2 regions of the Mesorhizobium sp. USDA 4413 genome follow, and region 1 is predicted to be linked to the other one. Evidence: riboswitches for the same ligand, from Rfam matches in the RefSeq annotation. Region 1 holds a riboswitch; the other holds the start of a gene.

Region 1 (5,674 bases):
GCGACCAGACCGGGCTGCATATGGTGGATTGCCGTGACGGATTGGTGTGTCTGCACCGTTACCGCGGTGACGGCAACGCAAGCTCGCAAGCCAATGCCAGAGATCGTCTCGATGTCGCGCGCAATTCCCGCGCCTCCACTGGAATCCGATCCGCCGACGACGAGCACATATGGGTCTCGGTTCAGCGCCATGGGGCAGTCTTTTCGATCCATTCCCCGGTGCGGGCCTCGGGATCCGGGTTCAGCGTTATGTCCGTCACCACCGCAGCGCTGTCGGCACCGGCTCCGAAAACGCCGTCGAGCCGCTCGGGATTGAGGCCGCCGATAGCGACCAGCGGAATGGGTGCGACAGCGTCCTTCCAGGCGCGAACCCTTCCGAGCCCCTGCGGCGCCCATTTCATCTTCTTCAGGATGGTCGGATAAACGGGACCGAGCGCGACGTAGTCGGGCGTGGCTGCCATGGCCGTCTCCAGCTCAGCATAGTCGTGGGTGCTCAGTCCGAGCCTGATGCCGGCCGCCCGTATCTCCGGCAGGTTGGCGGCCTGCAGATCCTCCTGGCCGAGATGGACGAAGTCGCAGCGCTCCTCGATCGCCAGGCGCCAATGATCGTTGACGATGAGCTGGCAGTCGTGTCGTGCGCACAAGGCTTTTGCCTTGCGGACCTCCATACGCAGCCTGTCCTCGTCCATGTCCTTGATGCGTAGCTGCACCAGCCTGACGCCGAGCGGCACCAGCCGCTCGATCCAGGCGGCGCTGTCGACGATAAGGTAGAAGGGATCGAGCTTCATGAAAAAACCGCCCTGCCGATCGTAGGCGTCGATGGCACGGCGACGTCGCGCGGCTCGAGCAGGCCCGAACCATAGGCTTCGCGGCCGGCATCGACCGCCTTGCTGAAAGCCCGCGCCATGCCCACAGGATCGGCAGCCTTGGCGACCGCCGTGTTGAGGAGCACGGCGTCGAAGCCAAGCTCCATGACGGTTGCCGCGTGCGACGGGCGTCCGAGCCCCGCATCGATGATCAACGGAACGTCGGGGAAATGCCCGCGCATCGAACGGAGCGCCATTATGTTGACCGGCCCGAGCGCCGAACCGATCGGCGCGCACCACGGCATCAGGACCTTGCAGCCTGCCCCCAGCAGCCGCTCGGCGACGACAAGGTCGTCGGTGGTATAGGGGAATACGTCGAAGCCGTCCTCGCAAAGGATGCGGGCCGCCTCGACCAAGCCGAACACGTCGGGCTGCAGCGTGTCGTGATTGCCGATCACTTCGAGCTTGATCCAGGACGTGCCGAAGACCTCGCGCGCCATCTTCGCAGTCGTGACGGCTTCCCTCACGGAGTGACAGCCGGCGGTGTTGGGCAGGATTCTCGCACCGAGGGAGTTGACCAGCGACCAGAATTTCTCGCCGCCCCTGCCGCCAGCCATTTCACGGCGCAGCGAGGCCGTCACCACCGAGGTGCCCGAGGCCTTGACCGCTTCGGCGAGCACCGCCGGGGAAGGATATTGCGCGGTGCCCAGCAGCAGACGCGAGGCCAATTTTGTCCCGAAAAGCTCGAACATCGGCTAGCCTCCCTGCATGGGCGACAGGATTTCGATCCGATCGCCCTCGCTCAACTGGAATTCCGGCCGTTTGGCCGCGGGTACGACATCGCCGTTCAGCGCGGTGGCGAGCCAGCCGCCCTCGTAGTCCAGCTCCTTCAAAAGGGCGTCGAGCGTCGCCGCCTTGGCTTCAAGCGCTTCGCCGTTGACGATCAGCTTCATTTTCAGACTCCAGGTCGGCAGATGAATTGAAGAGAAGGTCGGCAGCCTGCTCGGCCATGGCCGGTGAAAGCAGGAAACCGTGCCGGTAAAGGCCGTTGATCGTGATCGCGCCGTCCCTCCGACGCTTTACCCGTGGCAGATTGTCGGGATAGGCAGGGCGAACGCCCACGCCCGTTTCGACGATCTCGGCCTCGCCGAACGCCGGATGAAGTGCGTAGGCCGCATTAAGGAGCTCCATAAGCGAACGGGCGGTAATCGGCCCGTCATGGTCGCTTTCGATCATGGTCGCGCCGACCATGAAGTGATGATCGGCCCGCGGCACCACATAGATCGGATGACGCGGATGGAGCAGACGCACCGGCCGGGCGAGTGAGACCTCACGCGTGTGGAGGATCAGCATTTCGCCGCGCACGCCGCGCAAGTCGTCGTCGGCCCGCGCCATGCCCGTGCAATCGATCACCTGATCGAAGCCGGAAGGAGCGATCTCGCCCGCCTCGAAGAGGAAGATGACGCCCATTGTGCGCAGTTTGCCGGCCAGCGCTTCGAGAACCCGGCGCGGATCGAGATGAGCTTCGCCGGCAAAGAACACCCCCTCGCGGAAGCGATCGGCAAGATCGGGCTCGAGGGCGGCAAGCGCCTCTTCGTCGACGGATTCGCAATTGCCCGTGCGAGCCGCATAACGGGCAAGCTCGGATGCATCGCGCGCATGGGCGACAACGAGAGTACCGGCTTTCGTCACGAGCCCGGGCAGTGTCCTTTCCCACCACTCGGCCGAAGTTTTGCCGAGCGTGACAACCGCCTCTTCGGCGCTTTCGCGCTCGCACCAGGGAGCGAGCATACCGCCGGCAAGCCAGGAGGCCTTGCCGCCTATCCGGCCCCTGATTTCAGCAACCGTAACCGACGCACCCCGCGCAGCCAATTCATGGGCGACGGTGAGGCCTGCCACACCGGCGCCTTTGACAAGCACACGGCGCATGACTCAGCGCGACGCCTGATCATCAAGCGCCGAAGGCTGTTCTTCCGACGTTTTGACCGGCATATAGAGATCGCCGCCTGCGCGGTATTTCTCCGCCATCGCCGCCATCCCCTCCTTTTGCGCTTCCGCGCGAATGTCGTGGGAGATGCGCATGGAGCAGAATTTCGGTCCGCACATCGAGCAGAAGTGCGCGACTTTATGCGCCTCCTTGGGCAACGTCTCGTCGTGGAGCGAACGCGCCGTCTCGGGATCGAGCGACAAGTTGAACTGGTCTTCCCAGCGGAACTCGAACCGCGCCCGCGACAGCGCGTCGTCGCGGATCTTCGCCGCCGGGTGCCCCTTGGCGAGATCGGCTGCATGCGCGGCGATCTTGTATGTGATGACCCCGGTCTTGACGTCGTTGCGGTCGGGCAGTCCGAGATGTTCCTTCGGCGTCACATAGCAGAGCATGGCTGTGCCGAACCAGCCGATCATGGCGGCGCCGATGCCGGAGGTGATGTGGTCGTAGCCGGGCGCGATGTCCGTGGTCAGCGGCCCAAGCGTGTAGAAAGGCGCCTCACCGCAAACGGCAAGCTGCTTGTCCATGTTCTGCTTGATCTTGTGCATGGGAACATGGCCCGGGCCTTCGATCATCACCTGGCAGTCCTTTGCCCAGGCGATCTTAGTCAGTTCGCCAAGCGTCTCCAGCTCGGCGAACTGCGCTTTATCATTGGCATCGGCGATCGAGCCGGGGCGAAGGCCGTCGCCGAGCGAGAAGGAGACGTCATAAGCCCGGGCGATATCGCATATCTCATCGAAATGCTCGTAGAGGAAGCTTTCGCGATGATGGTGCAGACACCATTTCGCCATGATCGAGCCGCCGCGGGAGACGATGCCCGTGACCCTGTCGACGGTCAGCGGGATATAATGCAGCCGCACGCCTGCATGAATGGTGAAATAGTCGACGCCTTGCTCGGCCTGCTCGATCAGCGTGTCGCGATAGACCTCCCAGCTCAGATCTTCGGCGACGCCGCCCACCTTCTCCAGCGCCTGGTAGAGCGGCACCGTGCCGATCGGCACCGGCGCGTTGCGCACGATCCATTCGCGGATGTTGTGGATGTTGCGGCCGGTCGACAGGTCCATGACAGTGTCGGCGCCCCAGCGGATCGCCCAGACCATCTTTTCGACCTCTTCGGCCATCGAGGAGGTGACGGCGGAATTGCCGATATTGGCGTTGATCTTCACCAGGAAATTGCGGCCGATGATCATCGGCTCGCTCTCGGGGTGATTGATGTTGGCGGGAATGATCGCGCGGCCCCGCGCCACCTCGTCGCGTACGAATTCCGGTGTGACGAAATCCGGGATCGATGCGCCAAATGCCTCGCCGTCCTGTTCAAGCCTGCCGCGCAGCATCTCGCGACCGAGATTCTCGCGGATGGCCGCGAATTCCATTTCGGGCGTGATGATGCCAGCGCGCGCATAGGCAAGCTGCGTCACGGCCTTGCCGGCCTTGGCCCGCAGCGGACGGTTGCGGATCGGAAATCCCCGCGTCAGGCGCTCGCCTGTCGCAAATCCGTTGTCCTCGGGCCTGAGGTGGCGACCATCATAGGCTTCGACATCGCCGCGCGCGGCAATCCAGTCTTGCCGAAACCGGGTAAGGCCCTTCTCGATATCGGTTTCGATCGCGGGGTCGGTGTAGGGGCCTGACGGGTCGTAGACCGTCACCGGCGGCTCGCCGGCAGTCGGGTGCACCGCGATCTCGCGCATCGGCACCCTGATTCGCGGATGCAGGACGCCGGGTTTGTGGATCTTCCGCGAAGCCGGCAGCGGCCCGGTCGATACGGTCGGGGTCAGGGCATTCATTTGAGGCTCCTTTGCTCGTTGCATTGGAGACCCAGTTCTGTGCCGGAAGGATGAAAAGACGCTTCGGTTTACCTGCCGAGACAGGTCTTCGGGCATGAACTCCCGCAAAGCGCTTGCACCGTCCCTCCGCCAGTATGAACTGGATCAGGTTCAACGGGTCACTGCGCCGCAAAGCCAGCAGTATCTCAGCCCCTTGCCGGGACTCCCCTGGTGAATGCTTGCGAATTGACCGGGCCGGCGCCGCTTTGTCAAGCGCGTTCGGGCAGCGGGCAGGCCGCGGCGCTGATCGGCTGCTGATCAAACTGCGGGAAACAGTTCGCGCACATGGCGGCGACAAATCGCGCGCCCGAGACAGGGCGGGGAAGGGACAAGAAGATTGTCAAATCACCGGACTGAAAGTTCGATTCTTGCGATGAGCTCGCCTTCAATCGGCACCAAAGGTTTGCGCGTAGATCGCTTCGATGCGCCTTGCCTCGTCGTTGGTCAGCTCGGCGAATTCCTTTTGGCGGGCGCGGTTCGACAGGTGGCCACCATTCTGATGGAGGAAACGGAAGAGTAGATCGGTTAGCCGGTCGGGCAGGTCGATAAAGGTACCGATCTGTCGCCGGAAATGATCGTAGCGCTGCAGAAAAGCGGTTTCGTCGGGAAGGTCCCGTTCGATCGTCCTTTGAACGCAGGAATAGAGGAATTCGGCTTGCGGGGTTGCGTCGAAAAATCGGTAGAAATCCCCGGTGTCATTCAGCACCCGGACGTTGAATTGCGGCGTCGCTTCCCAGTGGACCAATGGCAAAAGGCGCCGGGAATAGCTCTCGAGCACGCGCCGGTACTCATCTATCTGGTCCAGGATCGCGGCCGAGACGGGAAACACCACTCCCGACGGATTGAAGCCGTGCGTGGCAAGGACGTGATGGATTAGATAGCGGTGAATACGGCCGTTTCCGTCCTCGAACGGGTGGATATAGACAAAGCCGAAGGCGAGGATAGCGGCGGCGATGACTGCATCAAGGTTTTTCGCGGGGCCTTGATCGAAGGCCATCATCCCGTCAATCAGCCGCGGCAGGTCCTCAGGCCGAGCGCTGATGTGATCGGGCAGGGGCA
Region 2 (5,674 bases), 2.3 Mb from region 1:
TCCAGCGCGACCGTTAGGCCCTTTTTCGCCGCTGTGCCGTCGATGGTCGTCGTCATCACTTTCCTTCCCGCCCCAGCCGGTCGGCGGCGACCACCAGCATCAGGCAGACCAGGCCGAGCAGCAAGGCAAGTCCCGCGGCGTCGGCGGTCCGATAGCTGCCCATGCGCGCCAAAAGCAGATAGGGCAAGGTCTGCACGGAATCGCTGCCGAACAGCGCGATCACGCCGAGATCGCCGAGCGACAGCGCCATGGCGAATGCAAAGCCGATCGCCAAGGGCCGCCTCAATGACGGCCAGTCGATCAGGCTGAGCCGGGTCCATCCGGATATGCCGAGCGCCAGGCAAAGCCGCTCATGGCGCTCGCTCGCCGCGTCATAGGCCGGGCGGATGGCACGGATGGCGAAGGGCATCGCCATCACCGCGTTGACGGCGACGACCATGACCGGCGCGACGGCGAAGACATCGGTGAGGTTGCGGAGCGTCAGGAACCAGCCGGCGCCAAGCACGATCGGCGGCACGACAAGCACGAAGCCGGCGCCCGTGTCGGCGGCATGTTCGAGCAGCGACATGGTGCTCCCCGAGCGGCGCCGCAGGGCCAGCGCGCGCCGCGCCGCAATCAACGCCAGCGACAGCGTCACGCTGAGCAGCGCCGCAAGCAAGGCAAGGCCCGCGCTGGTGAGCGTCGCGCGACGCACCGCCTCTTCACCCGCCAGCCGGCCGAGGTTGGCCTCCAGGCCTGAAAACACCGTCGCCAGCATCGGTCCGGCGACAAACAGCAGGCCAAGCGTGATGAGGCCGGCATTCAGCACGATCTCCATGCGGCTTGCCGAGATGTAGCGGCGCGGCGCCACCGGCAGATTGGCGTCGCCGACCGTGTTGGCGCCGAGCCGTGTGAGTGCGACGACCACGATGAAGGTGAGCGCGATCTGCAGCAGCGTCAGCACCACGGCGCGCGCGGGATCGAAATCGAAGCGCAGCGCCTGGTAGATGGCGACCTCCAGCGTCGTCGCGGCCGGACCGCCACCCAGCGTCAGCACGATGGTGAAGGAGGTGATGCAGAGCATGAAGACCAGCCCCGCAATTCCCGGCAAGGCGGCGCGCAGCACCGGCCATTCGATCAGCCGGAAGGCTGGCCGGGCGCCCATGCCGAGCTGGCTCGCCAGTCGCCACTGGTCGGCGGGAACGGTGCCCAGCGCCTCGAGGAAGAGGCGCGTCGCCAGTGGCAGGTTGAAGAAGACATGCGCGACCAGGATGCCGGAGAGGCCGTAGATCCCCGGCCATTCGCCGCCGCCAAGCCCGGCGAAGACGCCGGCAAAATATCCGGCCCGACCGTAGAGCGCCAAGATGCCGAGCGCGGCGACAATCGCCGGCAACGCCAGCGGCAAGGTGAACAATTGCAGGATCAGGGCGCGGCCGGGGAAGCTTGGATGCCTCGATAAAGCGCGCGCCACCAACAGCGCCGGCGCGACCGACAGCAGCGTCGAGAGAGCCGCCTGCCACAGCGTGAAGCGGGCGACGCGCAGGAGGTAGCCGTCGAAAGCGGCGGCAGCACCGGAAAGATCATGCGCGCCTTCGACGGCAAGGCCGGCGAAGGCACCGCCGATGAGCAGCGCGATGGCCGCAAGGGCGAAGACGCCGGCGGTGACGCGGGAGTCAGCGCGCGGCCGCACGCAGCACCATTTGGGTTCGACCTAGCGAACGCCGCGTTCCTTCGCGCCCCCCTCTGTTCTGCCGGATATCTCCCCCTCTAGGGGAGAGATTGGCAGCTTTGGCACCCCGCTCAGTCCTGCGGCGTTGGAGAATGGCGAAAGTCGAGATGACAGCTGATCTCCCCCCTTGAGGGGGAGATGTCCGGCAGGACAGAGGGGGGCGCCGTAGAGCAATCATCTTGGAAGGATAATAACCAAGACCAGCTACTTGCTCATCACCGCCAGCCACTCATCCACCCAGGCCTTGCGGTTGGCCGCGACTTCCTGTGGGCTGAACAACAGGGTCTTGGTCGGCTTCACCAGTTTGTCGAAGGCCGGGTTGAGCGGCTTGTCGGTCTTTCCGGCCGGGAACATCCAGTTGGTCTCCGGAATGACGTCCTGGAACTTCGGCCCGGTCATGAAGGCGATAAACTTCTGTGCCAGCGGGTTCTTCGCGCCGGTCGTCGTGATGCCGGCAACCTCGATCTGCAGGTATTCGCCCTCCTCGAAAGAGGCCGCCTGATAGCGCTCGGTGTTCTCAGCCACCATGTGGTAGGCCGGCGAGGTGGTGTAGGAGAGTACCATCGGCGCCTCGCCCTTGGTGAACAGGCCATAGGCCTCGCTCCAGCCGGGTGTCACCGTCAGGACTTTCGACTTGAGCTTGGCCCAGGCTTCCGGCGCCTTGTCGCCATAGACAGACTTCACCCACAGGAGCAGGCCGAGGCCGGGCGTCGAGGTGCGCGGATCCTGGATGACGATCTTGTCGGTTCCGGCACCCTCGACCAGATCCTTCAGGCTCTTCGGCGGCGTCTTCAGCTTCTGCGTGTCATAGACCACGGCGAAATAGCCATAGTCGAAAGGCACGAAAGTGTCGTCGCTCCAGCCGCCCGGCACATTGATGCCCGAGACTTCGCCATGCGGCGCGAACAGGCCGCTCGCCTTGGCATCGGCGGTGAGATTGGTGTCGAGGCCAAGCACGATATCGGCCTTGGTGCCGGCGCCCTCCAGCTTGACGCGGTTGAGGAGCGCCACTCCGTCGGCCACCGAGACGAATTGGAGATCGCAGCCGCATTCGGCCTCGAATTCCTTCTTCACCGCCGGTCCCGGACCCCAATCGGCGGTGAAGCTCTCATAGGTGTAAACGGTGAGCTTGTCCTTTGCCTGGGCAGGCGCGACGCCGGCCAGGAGCGATAAAAGACCGGTTGCAACAATGAGATTGGACAGCATTGCGCGCATCGGCGCCTCCTTCGTTAGAGTGACAAGGAATTGAGGCGCCGGATGGTCCGAAACGTCTAATCCCTCCGCCGGTACAAACCGGATCAGGTTCAGCGGGTTGGCTCGATTGCCTCTCAGCCGGATCACGTCCGGCACCCCGTTAGAGCGCTTCGAGAGATAAGCGCGGCCGAAGCGCCGCGCAAGCGGAAGTTTGCCGGGCAGCTAATGTTCTGAGGCAGGACGCGGGCCGAAGCGCACTGCATCCGACTTCCGTTTCGCCCGGTGGGCTGGTAAGGGCGACGCCCATGGGCACATTCACCATTCTGCTTGGCGGCGAGCTCATTCGCACGCCCCGGCTCGAACGCCAGATCGAGGATTCGCGCGTCATCGCCGCCGATGCCGGCATCGGCCATGCCCGCATGCTTGGCCTAGTGCCGGAACTCTGGGTCGGCGATTTCGACTCGGTGCCGGCGAACCTGCCCGTAGATCTGGCCGCCGTTCCGCGAAAGATCTTCCCGACCGAAAAGGACATGACCGACGGAGAGCTCGCCATAGCGGAAGCGCTTCAGCGCGGCGCGACCAGCCTCCTGTTGGCCGGAGCCTTCGGCGGCAAGCGCGCCGACCACGCCTTCCTGCATCTGGCGCTCGCCATGCGGCTGGCCGAGGCGGGCACCACCGTGCTGCTGACGAGCGGCGCGCAGGAAGGCGTTCCGGTTTTGCCCGGCAGTGCCGGTTTCGACTATGCTGACGGCACCTTGTTTTCGGTGCTCGGCTTCTCCGAGCTCGCCGGGCTGACGGTCACCGGCGCCAAATGGCCGCTCGACCGCGTCGAGGTGGCGTTCGGCTCCTCGCTCACTATATCAAACGAGGTCAAAGGGCAGCTTGGAATCGCGCTGGAGCGCGGCCGGGCGCTGCTGCTGGCCCGCCCCTATCCTCTTCCAGAAAGCTGATATGGCGCCGCCACTCCTCAATCTCGATGGCATTAAATTGACCTTCGGCGGCACGCCGCTGCTCGACGGCGCGGCGCTCAGCGCATCCGCCGGCGAGAAGATCGCGCTGGTCGGCCGCAACGGCTCGGGCAAGTCGACGCTGCTCAAGATCGCCGCCGGGATGATCGAGCCGCAGGACGGCGAGGTCTTCCGTCAGCCCTCGGCCACGGTCCGCTATCTGCCGCAGATGCCGGACATGGACGGCTTCGCCAGCGTGCGCGCCTATGTCGAGGCAGGTCTCGGCCCGGCCGACGATCCGCATCGCGCCAGCTATCTGATGGAACATCTCGGCCTCACCGGTGAGGAACGACCGAACGACCTTTCCGGCGGCGAGGCGCGGCGCGCCGCTCTTGCCCGCGTCATGGCGCCCGAGCCCGACATCCTTTTGCTCGACGAGCCGACCAATCATCTCGATCTTTCGGTGATTGAGTGGCTGGAAGAAGAGCTTGCCCGCACCTCGTCGGCGGTGATCCTGATCTCGCACGACCGCCGCTTTCTCGAGCGCGTCTCGCGCGCCACGGTCTGGCTCGATCGCGGCCAGACGCGGCGGCTGGACAAGGGCTTCGCCCATTTCGAGGAATGGCGCGACCAGGTGCTGGAAGAAGAAGAGCGCGAACAGCACAAGCTCGGCCGCCAGATCGTGCGCGAGGAGCATTGGCTGCGCTATGGCGTGACCGCCAGGCGCAAGCGCAACATGCGCCGCCTCGGCGAATTGCAGGCCATGCGCCAGCGTTTCCGCAGCCATCGCGGTGCCGAGGGCACCGCCACCATGGTGGCAAGCGACGCCGTCGAATCCGGCAAGCTGGTGATCGAGGCCAAGGGTATCGACAAGAGTTTTGGCGATCTCACCGTGGTCAAGGGCTTCTCGACCCGCATCCAGCGCGGCGACCGCGTCGGCCTGGTCGGCCCCAACGGCGCCGGCAAGACGACATTGTTGAAAATGCTGACCGGCGAGTTGGCGCCGGATGCAGGCACCGTGCGGCTCGGTGTCAATCTGGAGATCGCGACGCTCGACCAGAAACGCGAGGCCGTCGACCCGCAGGAGACGCTGGCGCATTACCTGACCGACGGCCGCGGCGAGAACCTGCTCGTCAATGGCGAACAGCGCCACGTCGTCTCCTATATGAAGGACTTCCTGTTCAAGCCGGAGCAGGCGCGCACGCCGGTGCGCGAGCTTTCCGGCGGCGAACGCGCGCGGCTGCTGCTGGCGCGCGTGCTGGCGCGGCCGGCGAATTTGCTGGTGCTCGACGAGCCGACCAACGATCTCGACATGGAGACGCTGGAGCTGCTGCAGGAGCTGGTCGCGGGCTTTGCCGGAACCGTGATCCTGGTCAGCCACGACCGCGACTTTCTCGACCGTACCGTCACCAGCGTGATCGCGCCGGAGGGCAACGGCCGCTGGATCGAATATGCCGGCGGCTATTCCGACATGCTGGCGCAGCGCGGCGGTTCCAGACTGGAAGATCGCAAGGCGAGGCCGAAGGCCGAGGCCGCCGAGGCCGCGCCGAAGGCCGAACAGGCAGCGCCGAAGGCTCCCGCGAAAAAGCTCTCGTTCAAGCAGAAATTCGCGCTGGATTCCCTGCCCAAGAAGATCGAGGCGGTGACAGCCTCGATTTCGCGGCTGGAGAACAACATCGCCGACCCGTCCTTCTACGAGCGAGACCCGGTCTCCTTCCAGAAGACCATCGCCGCGCTCGACAAGGAGCGCACGACGCTCGCCGCGCTCGAGGAAGAGTGGCTGGAACTGGAGATGCTGCGGGAGGAGATGGAGGGGTAGTAACGT

What was found. Region 1 has a riboswitch for thiamine pyrophosphate ahead of thiC (phosphomethylpyrimidine synthase ThiC). Riboswitches for the same ligand answer to the same signal wherever they lie in the genome.
Region 2: it holds a riboswitch for thiamine pyrophosphate, as region 1 does, so the genes downstream of both, thiB (thiamine ABC transporter substrate binding subunit) here and thiC (phosphomethylpyrimidine synthase ThiC) in region 1, are expected to answer to the same signal.

What each region holds. Positions count from the first base shown of each region.
Region 1 is NZ_JBVPRP010000001.1:2,610,581-2,616,254, forward strand. It holds gene ACVMIM_RS12520 (hydroxymethylpyrimidine/phosphomethylpyrimidine kinase) at 1-191, opposite strand, end outside; gene ACVMIM_RS12525 (thiamine phosphate synthase) at 182-787, opposite strand; gene ACVMIM_RS12530 (thiazole synthase) at 784-1,557, opposite strand; gene thiS (sulfur carrier protein ThiS) at 1,561-1,758, opposite strand; gene thiO (glycine oxidase ThiO) at 1,727-2,734, opposite strand; gene thiC (phosphomethylpyrimidine synthase ThiC) at 2,738-4,576, opposite strand; TPP riboswitch at 4,680-4,795, opposite strand; gene ACVMIM_RS12550 (Fic family protein) at 5,001-5,674, opposite strand, start outside.
Region 2 is NZ_JBVPRP010000001.1:295,108-300,781, forward strand. It holds gene thiQ (thiamine ABC transporter ATP-binding protein) at 1-56, opposite strand, end outside; gene thiP (thiamine/thiamine pyrophosphate ABC transporter permease) at 56-1,669, opposite strand; gene thiB (thiamine ABC transporter substrate binding subunit) at 1,913-2,914, opposite strand; TPP riboswitch at 2,967-3,072, opposite strand; gene ACVMIM_RS01500 (thiamine diphosphokinase) at 3,208-3,852, shown strand; gene ACVMIM_RS01505 (ABC-F family ATP-binding cassette domain-containing protein) at 3,854-5,668, shown strand.